Linked DNA regions of Thermovibrio ammonificans HB-1. The protein of the gene in region 3 interacts with the protein of the main gene of each other region in a pairwise test. Links are inferred from orthologs where the notes say so. Each region holds a gene or a part of one and is shown on either strand. Other genes may lie near its edges. The genes, in order: dnaE, rpe and dnaN.

The links.
Region 1: the proteins of dnaN (region 3) and dnaE interact in binary tests that used the Escherichia coli proteins (3 or more experiments, as listed by UniProt). The link is inferred for Thermovibrio ammonificans HB-1 from one-to-one orthologs.
Region 2: the proteins of dnaN (region 3) and rpe interact in binary tests that used the Escherichia coli proteins (3 or more experiments, as listed by UniProt). The link is inferred for Thermovibrio ammonificans HB-1 from one-to-one orthologs.

Annotation. Positions count from the first base shown.
Region 1 is NC_014926.1:1,463,237-1,467,390, reverse strand. What follows is about bases 140-4,144. They hold dnaE (DNA polymerase III subunit alpha), read right to left. Parts: upstream 3,793-4,144; coding sequence 340-3,792; downstream 140-339. Other genes in these bases: pstC (phosphate ABC transporter permease subunit PstC), read left to right, coding at 3,930-4,144; THEAM_RS07585 (acetyl-CoA carboxylase carboxyltransferase subunit alpha), read right to left, coding at 140-329. Also shown: more of THEAM_RS07585, read right to left, coding at 1-139; more of pstC, read left to right, coding at 4,145-4,154. UniProt on the Escherichia coli protein: DNA polymerase III is a complex, multichain enzyme responsible for most of the replicative synthesis in bacteria. This DNA polymerase also exhibits 3' to 5' exonuclease activity. The alpha chain is the DNA polymerase catalytic subunit.
Region 2 is NC_014926.1:353,809-356,707, forward strand. The notes cover bases 143-2,892. They hold rpe (ribulose-phosphate 3-epimerase), read left to right. Parts: upstream 143-1,058; coding sequence 1,059-1,727; downstream 1,728-2,892. Other genes in these bases: THEAM_RS01980 (cytochrome c3 family protein), read left to right, coding at 143-963; THEAM_RS01990 (ribose-phosphate diphosphokinase), read left to right, coding at 1,729-2,679; THEAM_RS01995 (PulJ/GspJ family protein), read right to left, coding at 2,669-2,892. Outside these bases: more of THEAM_RS01980, read left to right, coding at 1-142; more of THEAM_RS01995, read right to left, coding at 2,893-2,899. UniProt on the Escherichia coli protein: Catalyzes the reversible epimerization of D-ribulose 5-phosphate to D-xylulose 5-phosphate.
Region 3 is NC_014926.1:7,474-10,447, forward strand. The notes cover bases 64-2,888. They hold dnaN (DNA polymerase III subunit beta), read left to right. Parts: upstream 64-841; coding sequence 842-1,936; downstream 1,937-2,888. Other genes in these bases: dnaA (chromosomal replication initiator protein DnaA), read left to right, coding at 64-594; pgsA (CDP-diacylglycerol--glycerol-3-phosphate 3-phosphatidyltransferase), read left to right, coding at 1,936-2,457; plsY (glycerol-3-phosphate 1-O-acyltransferase PlsY), read left to right, coding at 2,454-2,888. Also shown: more of dnaA, read left to right, coding at 1-63; more of plsY, read left to right, coding at 2,889-2,974. UniProt on the Escherichia coli protein: Confers DNA tethering and processivity to DNA polymerases and other proteins. Acts as a clamp, forming a ring around DNA (a reaction catalyzed by the clamp-loading complex) which diffuses in an ATP-independent manner freely and bidirectionally along dsDNA.

The DNA.
Region 1 (4,154 bases), 1.5 Mb from region 3 along the record:
TGGCCGATTACGCAGACGGGCTCCCCTTTAAACTTGGCGAATCCGGCTATTATCGCTTTGCCGTCTCCGCAGTGGCGGTCGCCGTGGAGCTCTACGAAGTCGCTGAAAACGCTCTTTATGTAGTCGATTGCGTGGGGGCGGTTCGGGTGGCGGGCAATCTGCACCCTATCCCACGCCGACAGCGAGCTGTAGAACTCCTCAATCTTCTTGAGGAACTTCTTCTCTATCTCCTCTATTACGGTAGGGTCGTGCTTTCCCAACTTTTTCAGTTCCTCTATTTTTTTGCGCAGTTTCTCAACCTTGTTTTCAAACTCGTAAACTCCTCCCATCTTTGCAACCTCAGTGGACCTTTATTCTCTCCTTAGGTATCAGCTTGCCGAGCTCCCTTAGAACTTGTGGTTCAACGGGTAGTCGGAGGCTCGGGTCTATTTGCAATTTTACAAAGCAGTCGGGCAGCTCCGCCTCAACTACAACCGGCTTACCGTCGGGAGAGGAGTGGTTCTGGATGAAGGTGTGAAGCTCTTTGAGGAGCTCCTCGGTTATCTCCTCTCCTTTGAGCTTAATGGAAACTTCCGTTATTTTATCCACTATCTCCCTGTTCAGAGGAACTATCTCCTTGGCTATTACGCTCTTGCTCTCTTCCTCCTCCCTAACGCTTCCCTTAACCACCACTATGTTCCCCTCTGTAAGGTGCTCTCCGGCCTCCTTGAAAACGCTCGGGAAAACAAGGACCGACGTGCTGCCGTCTAAGTCGGTAAGCTCCACCGTTGCCCAAAGGTCGCCCCTTTGGGTCCTTCGGAGCTTCACGTCCGTTATCGCTCCGGCCAGAGTGAGCTCTTGGCCGTCTTTCCACTCTTCCTTCTCGGCAGTTGAGTCAAAGGCAAGCGTAACTATCTCTTTGAACTCAAGTAGCGGGTGGCCCGAAAGGTAAAAGCCTATGGCCTGGCGCTCATACTCCAGTTTGACCCTCTCCGGCCACTCTTCAACTTCCGGAAACTCAACCTGGACTATGCTCTCGGCCTCTCCGAAGAGGCTGAGGAGCCCTTTGCTCTGGGATTTCTGAATGCTCTGGGCGGCGTTCATGGCCCTGTCGAGGGCCGCAAGGTTGGAAGCTCTGTTTATGCCCGTTGAGTCAAAAGCTCCGGCCTTTATCAGGGCCTCTATAACCTTCCTGTTAACCACTTTAAGGTCTACCCTCCTGCAGAAATCAAACAGGTCTTTAAACTCACCCCCCTCCTTTCGCACTTCCTCTATGTGGAGGGCGGCCTTCTCTCCAACCCCTTTAATACCTGCAAGGCCGAACCTAATCGCCTCGCCCTCTATCTCAAAGTATGCGCCGCTTCTGTTGATGTCGGGCGGAAGGACGTTTATTCCGTTCTCCTTACAGTCCTTGATGAACTTTACGATTTCGTCGGTCTTGTCAAAGTCTATCGACATCATAGTTGCAAACAGCTCTTTCGGGTAGTGGGCTTTCAGGTAGGCGGTTACGTAGGCAAGGAAGCCGTAAGCGGCCGAGTGGGACTTGTTAAAACCGTACTCTGCAAACTTCGCTATGTCGTCAAAGAGCTTCTCTATCTTCTCCCTCGGGTAGCCCCTCTCAACGGCCCTGCTTACGAATATGCTTCTTTGCTCCTCCATAATCTCCTTCTTCTTCTTACCCATTGCCCGCCTTAAAAGGTCGGCCTCACCCAAAGAGTAACCTGCAAGGATGTTTGCTATCTGCATAATCTGCTCTTGATAGATGAAGAGGCCGTAGGTCTCTTTCAGAACGGGCTCGAGCTCGGGGAAGATGTAATCCACCTCCTCCTGGCCGTGCTTCCTCCTTATGTAGCTCTCGGCCATTCCGGAGTTAAGCGGTCCGGGGCGGTAAAGGGCCACGAGGGCTATGATATCTTCGAAAACGCTGGGCTTTAGCCTCTTCATCAAGTTTCTCATTCCGCGGGATTCAAGCTGGAACACCCCTACGGTGTTCCCCGACTGCAGCAGCTTAAACGTTTCGGGGTCGTCAAGGGGCAGCTTCGTCGGGACTATCTCTACCCCGTGCCTCTCCTTGATGAGCTTTATGGTTCTGTCTATGATTGTCAGGGTTTTAAGGCCCAGGAAGTCCATCTTCAGCAGGCCCAGGGCCTCAACCTGCCCCATGTCGTACTGGGTTGTTATGTCGCCGTCTTTGCTCTTTGCAAGGGGGATGTAGTCGGTGAGGGTTTCGGGGGCTATAACCACTCCGGCTGCGTGAACTCCCGTTTGCCTTGCAAGCCCCTGAAGCCTTTTGGCTATCTTTATCAGCCTCGCTATAGTCTCGTCTTTTTCGGCAAGCTCCCTGATTTCCGGGGCCCTCTCAACTGCGTCCTCAACGCTCTTTGCGTCGTCGGGTATGAGCTTGGCTAACTTATCTACCTCCTTCGGCGGGATGCCCAGAACCCTGCCCACATCCCTGATAACCATCTTTGTCTTCATGGTTCCGAAGGTGATAATCTGGCAGACCTTATCTTCGCCGTACTTCTCCCGAACGTACTGGATAACCCTGTCTCGGCCGTCTTGGCAGATATCAACGTCTATATCTGGCATCGTTACCCTTTCCGGGTTTAGGAACCTCTCAAACAGCAGGTTGAACCTTATGGGGTCTATGTCGGTAATTCCTATGGCATAGGCCACGAGGGAGCCTGCGGCGGAACCCCTTCCCGGCCCTACGGGGATGCCGTTCCTCTTGGCCCAGTTTATGAAGTCCCAAACGATTAGGAAGTAGCCCGGGAAGCCCATATCGTTGATGATTTTCAGCTCGTGGTTTAGGCGCTCGTAGTAGACCTGCTTTTTCTCGCCGTCTGTAATCCCCTGCTCTTTAAACCTCCTCTCGAGCCCTTCCTCTGCCAGTTTCCGCAGGAAAGAGTCGTAAGTGTGACCCTCCGGCACTTCGTACTTTGGAAGCAGGTAACCTTTGTTTTCAAAGGTTTCCAGCCTCTCTTCCACCTTTTCGGCAATCTTTAAAGTGTTAAATACCGCTTGGGGAACCTCTTTAAAAACTTCCAGCATCTCCTGGGCGTCTTTTACGTAGAACTCCCTGCTGGGAAAGCGCATTCTCTTCTCGTCGCTGAGCTTCTTCCCGGTCTGCAGGCAGAGCAGGACGTCGTGGGCCTCCCAGTCTTCCTTGTTCAAGTAGTGGGCGTCGTTGGTTGCAACCAGCTCAATGTCCAGCTCTTTCGCCAGTTTTATCAGGAACTCGTTGGCCTTTTTCTGTTCGGGTATTCCGTGGTACTGAAGCTCAAGGTAAAAGTCCTCCCCGAAGAGCTCCTTATACCACTGGGCGGCCCTCCTCGCCTCTTCCTCCTTTCCCATCAGATAAAGGAGCGGCACCTCGCCCTGGATACAGGCCGATAGGGCTATCAGTCCCTCGCTGTACTTCTCAAGGACTTCCTTATCTATTCTGGGTTTGTAGTAGAAACCCTCGGTGAATCCGATTGTGCTGAGCTTCATCAAATTTTTAAGGCCTTTGTCGTTCTTGGCCAGCAGTATCAGGTGGTAACTTCCCTTCTCACCCTCTCCCCCTTTCTTCCGGTCGAACCTGGAACCTTTAGCTATGTAAAACTCCTGGCCGATTATGGGCTTTATACCCTCCTCCTTGCAGGCCTTGTAGAGCTCATAGGATGCAAACATGTTTCCGTGGTCGGTTATCGCCACGGCCGGCATCCCGAGCTCCTTTGCCTTCTTCACAAGGTCTTTAACCTTTATGGCTCCGTCGAGAATCGAGTACTGGGAGTGAAGGTGTAGGTGGACGAAGTCTCCTTTCCTTACCATGGCCTCTCCTGAACGCCTTTATGTGGAAAGTTAATTCTACACGGCCGAAGCTCTTAACAAATTCTTAACAAACTACCGGCCCACCGTTGATAACTTTCTCCTTTGTTAAAATTTGCCAGACCACATCAGGGGCGAATATGAACAGGCAGAGCCGCTTCTTAAACCTGCTCTTTAGCAAATTTGCCCTTGCGGCCACCCTCCTTGTGGTGATTATCCTCTTTGCCCTCTTCGTGGTTCTTTATAAAGAGTCTTCGCTCTCCATACACACCTTTGGGGTATGGCACTTCATAACCTCTAAGGTCTGGAACCCCCCTATGGAGAAGTTCGGCGGCGCTCCCGCCATATTTGGAACCGTTGTGAGC
Region 2 (2,899 bases), 350 kb from region 3 along the record:
GGGGTTATATCCCAGGATTCAGACCTTGCTGCTGGCGGTTGGAGGCTTATTAACGCCCTCCCCAACTTTATAGACGTTGACCAGGACGGAGCCTTTACTCCCGGCGTTGATGTTCAGATAACCGACGATACCGGCCTTGACGGCTCTCCCGACGGAGTTCCCGAGGTTAACACCCAACGGGAGGTGAGCGCGGCCCTTTCTACGGTGAAAAAGGTTGTTTCCGGTGCCGTTGGGCGGGATGTGGAGGTGAAGCTCATTGCAACGGCTATTCCTTTCGGGGTTTCTCATAACGTAAGACCTGCTCCGGAGGCTTTGAGGTGTGACGACTGCCACGGCGGTAGGGAGAGTGAGCTTCAAGGGGCCGTTTTCACGAGGAAGGTAAACCTCTACTTCCCGTTTGACCCTGCGGTTGAGAACTCTACCGCTTTCGTGCCGAAGGTTCAGCGGACGCTTACCGAGTATGCCTTTGCAGATTGGACCAGGAGAGAGATTGAGTCTATGGGCTTTCCTGCTGCCATCCTCGACTACTCTACGGTTAAGGTAGAGGTAGACGGTGAAGTTATTGCCACCCGTGCTCAAACCGAGGAAGCCGCTTCTGCTTTAGGGGTTTCGGCCGGTGATTTAATAGCCGCGGTTGCGGTTGCTCCCTCCGATAACCCGTTTAAGGTGCTCTTTGAGATTAAGGAGCCTCTATCCGATTACGGTGTTAAGGTGGTTAACGGCACGGTTACTTCGAAGGTTGTTAGCGGTAACCGTCTTGAGGTTCAGGTTGCTCCCGCTTCCGGTAGAAGTGTTGTGGTTGGTCTTGTTAAGGAGGTGGCCGGTTCCGGCTCCTCGGCAGGGGTTAGCTCCGGAGGTGGGGGGTGCTCTTTCTCCCCGTCTGGGCCGGCAGGTCTCCTCTCCTACCTCCCGGCGGCTGTTGCCCTTGCCCTACTCAGGAGGAGACGCCGTTTAAGCGGCTAACCACTCCCTCTTCGATTTCTCTTCTTTAAGGGGGCTCTTGCCCCCTTTTTTTATTTGTAGGGCGCTGGTAGAATTTGGCTTCACCGGAGGTTGAGATGGTGCCGATGCTTGCTCCTTCCATACTGTCTGCGGATTTTGCCCGCCTGGCCCAGGAGGTTTCGGCCGTAGAGAGGGCCGGAGCAGACCTCCTGCACGTTGATGTTATGGACGGCCGTTTTGTCCCCAATATCACCGTTGGTATTCCCGTTGTTGAGTCTCTGAGGCAGGTAACGGAGCTTCCTTTAGACGTTCACCTGATGATTGTTGAGCCCGAGCGGTATATTCCTGCCTTTGTAAAGGCCGGGGCCGACTGGGTGTCGTTTCACTTTGAGGCGGCCGTTCACCACCACCGTATAGTTGAGCAGATAAAGGAGCTGGGAGCCAAGGCGGGGATTGTTATAAACCCTTCTACTCCCGTTGACTTCCTGGTGGAGATACTGCCCTTTCTCGATTTTGTTCTGGTTATGTCGGTTAACCCGGGCTTTGGCGGGCAGAAGTTTATACCCACTTCCCTTGGGAAGATTCGCAGGTTAAGGGAGCTGGCAGTTGAGCTGAACCCTTCGCTTGTTATTGAGGTTGACGGAGGGGTGAAGCTATCGAACGTGGAAGATGTTTTGAAAGCGGGTGCCGACGTTGTTGTGGCCGGCTCGGCCGTGTTTAAGGGAAACCCGGCAGAGAACGTTGCAGCCTTTAAAGAGAAGTTAAACCGATTTGGGGAGAGGTGATATGAAGCAGGTTAAGCTGATGACCGGAACCGCCAATCCCGAGCTTGCAAGGAAGGTGGCCGCAAACTTGGGAGTTCCGCTTGCAGACGTTACTGTTGGCCGTTTCAGCGACGGAGAGATTCAAGTGGTTGTCAACGAAAGCGTAAGGGACTGTGATGTCTTTATCGTTCAGTCCCTGTGCAGGCCGGCAAACGACAACATAATGGAGCTTCTCCTCCTTGCAGACGCCCTTAAGAGGGCTTCTGCCGGACGGATTACCGCCGTTATTCCCTACTACGCTTACGGCCGTCAGGACAGGAAGGTTAATCCGAGGGACCCCATTAGTGCCAAGGTTCTTGCCGATATAATTACCACCGCCGGCGTTAACCACGTTGTTGTTGTAGACCTTCACGCTAAGCAGGTTGAGGGCTTCTTCGACATCCCGGTTGACCACCTGGAGGCCCGTCCGGTTCTGACCGACTACTTCCTAAGGATGGGAATGGGGGGCGAGGATACCGTTGTGGTTTCCCCGGATATCGGCGGCGTTGCAAGGGCCAGGAACTTTGCAAAGGTTCTGGGCTCTCCGATAGCGATAATAGACAAGAGGCGTCCGCGTCCGAACGTTTCAGAGGTTATGAACATTATCGGAGAGGTGAAGGGGAAGCGGGCCATCATCATAGACGACATCATAGACACTGCGGGAACTATAGTAAACGCATCGAGGGCCATTAAGGAAGCCGGAGCTGTTGAGGTTTATACGGCCTGCACTCACCCTGTATTCTCCGGGCCGGCTGTTGAGAGGCTCTCAACGGCCGTTAAGGAGGGGGTTATTAAGGAGGTTGTTGTTACCGATACTATTCCCCTTCAGCAGGAGTTCGAGGGCGTTAAGGTGCTTTCGATATCTGCAATGCTTGCAGAGGCCATCAGGCGTATCCACTACGGGGATTCAATCAGTCAGATGTTCAGGTTCTGAGCTTGAAGGTGAGGGGAAGCTCCCCCTCGCCTTTTATCTTTAGAATTAGCTTGATTAACCCTCCTCTTGCAACGTTAACCTCTTTCCAGCCGTCTGTAGAGGGTGCCAGTAGGTCGATTGAAGAGACCTTCCCGCTTATGAATGAATCCTTCCAGGGCGTTGCCGTAAGTGCGTTTATCGGCCTTTCACTCCTTACGAGGAAAAGGGGTTTTTCCTCCTT
Region 3 (2,974 bases):
TTTGAAACCAGAGTTGCAATACTCAAGAGGAAGGCAGAGCTTGAGGGAATAGAGGTCAGCGACAAGGTCATAAAGCTCATAGCCACGATAATAAAGTCCAACATCAGGCAACTTGAAGGGGCCCTTATAAAACTGAAGGCAAAGGCAACGCTGGAAGGGAAACCGATAACCGAACGGCTTGTAAGGGAGCTCTTCTCCCAAGAGAGTCCCGAGGAAAGGGCAGAAAAGAGGCGCAGGGAGATTTCGCTGAAGCTCATAAAGACAACCGTGAGCAGCGAGTTCGGAGTAGACGAAGAGCTCCTCTTGAGCTCGTCCAGGAAGAAACAGGTTGCCCTGGCAAGGCAGGTGGCGATGTACCTGGCAAAGAGGATAGGGAACTACCCCTACACCCAGATAGCTGCGGCCTTCAACAGGGACGACCACACAACGGTTCTCCACGCCGTTAGGAAGGTGGAAGAGCTCCGGAAGAGGGATGAAAAGATTAATCAGCTTTTAGAAAAGCTTGAACTCAAAGTTAGAGAAGAGGTTGAACGCTCTTCCCAAGTTATCCACAGTGATGTGGATAACTATGTGGATAAGTCTGTGGATAACTGAAATCTGTGGATAACTTATTAACCGTAAATTTCAGTTATCCACATAAAAAAGTTATCCACACAGTTATCCACAGAAAAATCGCCGAGTTATCCACATAATGTGGATAACTCTGAGGGTCGAAGCCTTTGGGGCGTAAGGAAGTTTCCGAAAAGTGCACAATTTTTGTGCACCTATAATTATTATTACTTAGAGATATATATCTATATATCCCGTAATAGAAGTAAATATATATAGGGAGGTGAGCTTAATGAAAATTAAAGTCAACAAGGCCCTGATTCGGGACGCGGTGAAAGTTGCAGCCTCGGCCGCAGATAAGAGGGGTAACGTTCCGATACTCTCGAACGTTCTGCTGGAGGCCGAGGATAACCTGTTAAGGCTTGTGGCAACGAATTTAGAGATAGGGATATCCACAGTTGTGGATTGTTCGGTGGAGGAGTGTGGAAAAACCACCGTTAACGCGGGCAAGGCGGCGAAGCTCTTCTCCTCTATAACGGGGGAAGAGGTGAGCCTGTCTGCAGGCGACTCTAAGCTCGTTGTAGAAACGGCAAACTCCCGGTTTTCACTTGCCACCTTACCCCCCGAGGAGTTCCCCGAGGTTGAGCTTCCCCAAACCTTTCCCGTTACTCTGCCCTCTCAGGAGATAGACAGGGCCATACGGAAGGTGGCTTACGCCGCAAGCAAGGACGAGGCCCGTTACATCCTCACCGGCGTCCTGTTCCGCTCTGTAAACGGTGCTCTCCACGCAGTTGCCACCGACGGCCACAGATTGGCCCTCTACGAGATTTCTGCAGCCGCCCAAGGGGTGAACTCGATAATTCCGAAAAAATCGCTCAGCGAGCTTAAAAAGCTGCTCAGAGAGAGCGAAGAGGTGGGGATTGTGGAAACGGGCAACAAGCTCTACTTCAACACCGGCGACACGGTGATGTGGACCTCCCTGATAGAAGGGGAGTACCCGGACTACACCGCCGTTATCCCCGAAGGGAACTCCAAAGTTCTTACCGCCGACAGGGAAGAGCTTCTCTCCGCCCTGAAGGAGGTTGCGGTAATCTTCGACAAAGAAGAGGTAAGGGGAGCGGTTTTCACCCTCTCCGACGGAAAACTTACTATAACCGCCAGGAAGATTGAGGGCGATGCCGCCGAAGAGGCCGAGGTTACAATTCCCGTAGACTACTCCGGCGGGGAGTTCCAGATAGGTTTCAACATCGTTCACCTTATTGAATCTGTGGGCTCCTTCGACGGAGAGACCCTAAAGATAGCCATGGAGGAGCCGGTTACTCCCGTCCTTATCACCTCTCCGGAGGAGCCTCAGCTCACCAACGTTATCATGCCGATGAAGGTGTGATGGGCAGAGTGAAAACGCTCCCCAACCTGCTTACCGTTTTAAGAGTAGCCCTTTTGCCCTTTATCGTTGTGTCGATTATCCAGGGCCACAACCTGCTGGCCCTGGTTCTATTTACCCTTTCGGCTTTAACAGACTTCCTCGACGGTTTCCTGGCGAGGCGCTCAAAATCTGTTACCTACCTGGGTATGCTGCTCGACCCGGTTGCAGACAAACTGCTCACCTCCTCTACGCTGATTTCGCTGGCTTACGTGAAGCTCTGCGACCCCTACTCGGTTATAGCCATAGTAGGCCGCGAGGAGGCCGTTACCGGCATGAGGGCCATGGCCGCATCCCGTGGACTGGTTATACCGGCCTCTGCCGGTGGCAAGGTGAAAACCGTCCTTATAATGGCTTCCATACTCCTGCTCCTTGCAGGGTTCAGGGAAATCGGAGAGCTTCTGCTTATCGTCTCTGCGGCTGTGGCCATACTGACCGGAGTTCTCTACTTCGTAAACTTCTTCAAAGCTTTGGGGGATAGATGATTTTCGCCGTTATACTGCTTGCGTTTCTGCTCGGTTCCGTGCCCTTCGGTTACGTGATAGGAAAGCTTAAAGGGGTAGACGTAAGGAAACACGGCAGCGGCAACATAGGGGCCACAAACGTTTCAAGAGTTCTCGGGAAAAAGTGGGGTGCCGTTGTTCTACTACTCGATGCCCTAAAAGGTGCCCTGCCGGTGTTGCTCCTTAAGCTCTCGGGAGCTCCCCTTCACTACCAGGTCCTTGCAGGTCTGGCCGCTGTCCTCGGCCACTGCTTCTCCCCTTTCCTCGGCTTCAGGGGAGGAAAGGGCGTTGCAACGGGGTTGGGAGCCTTCCTCGTAATATCGCCTAAAGTCACCTTCTTTGCCTTTCTTATATTCATCGTGGTCTTCCTGCTGACAAGGTACGTCTCACTCTCCTCAATTACCGCTGCCCTTTCGTATCCGCTGCTTTTTAAGTTCTTTGAAAAACCCGACGAGGCCTCCTTCATAGCCGTTGCCGTTACGGCATTTGTGATTGTGGC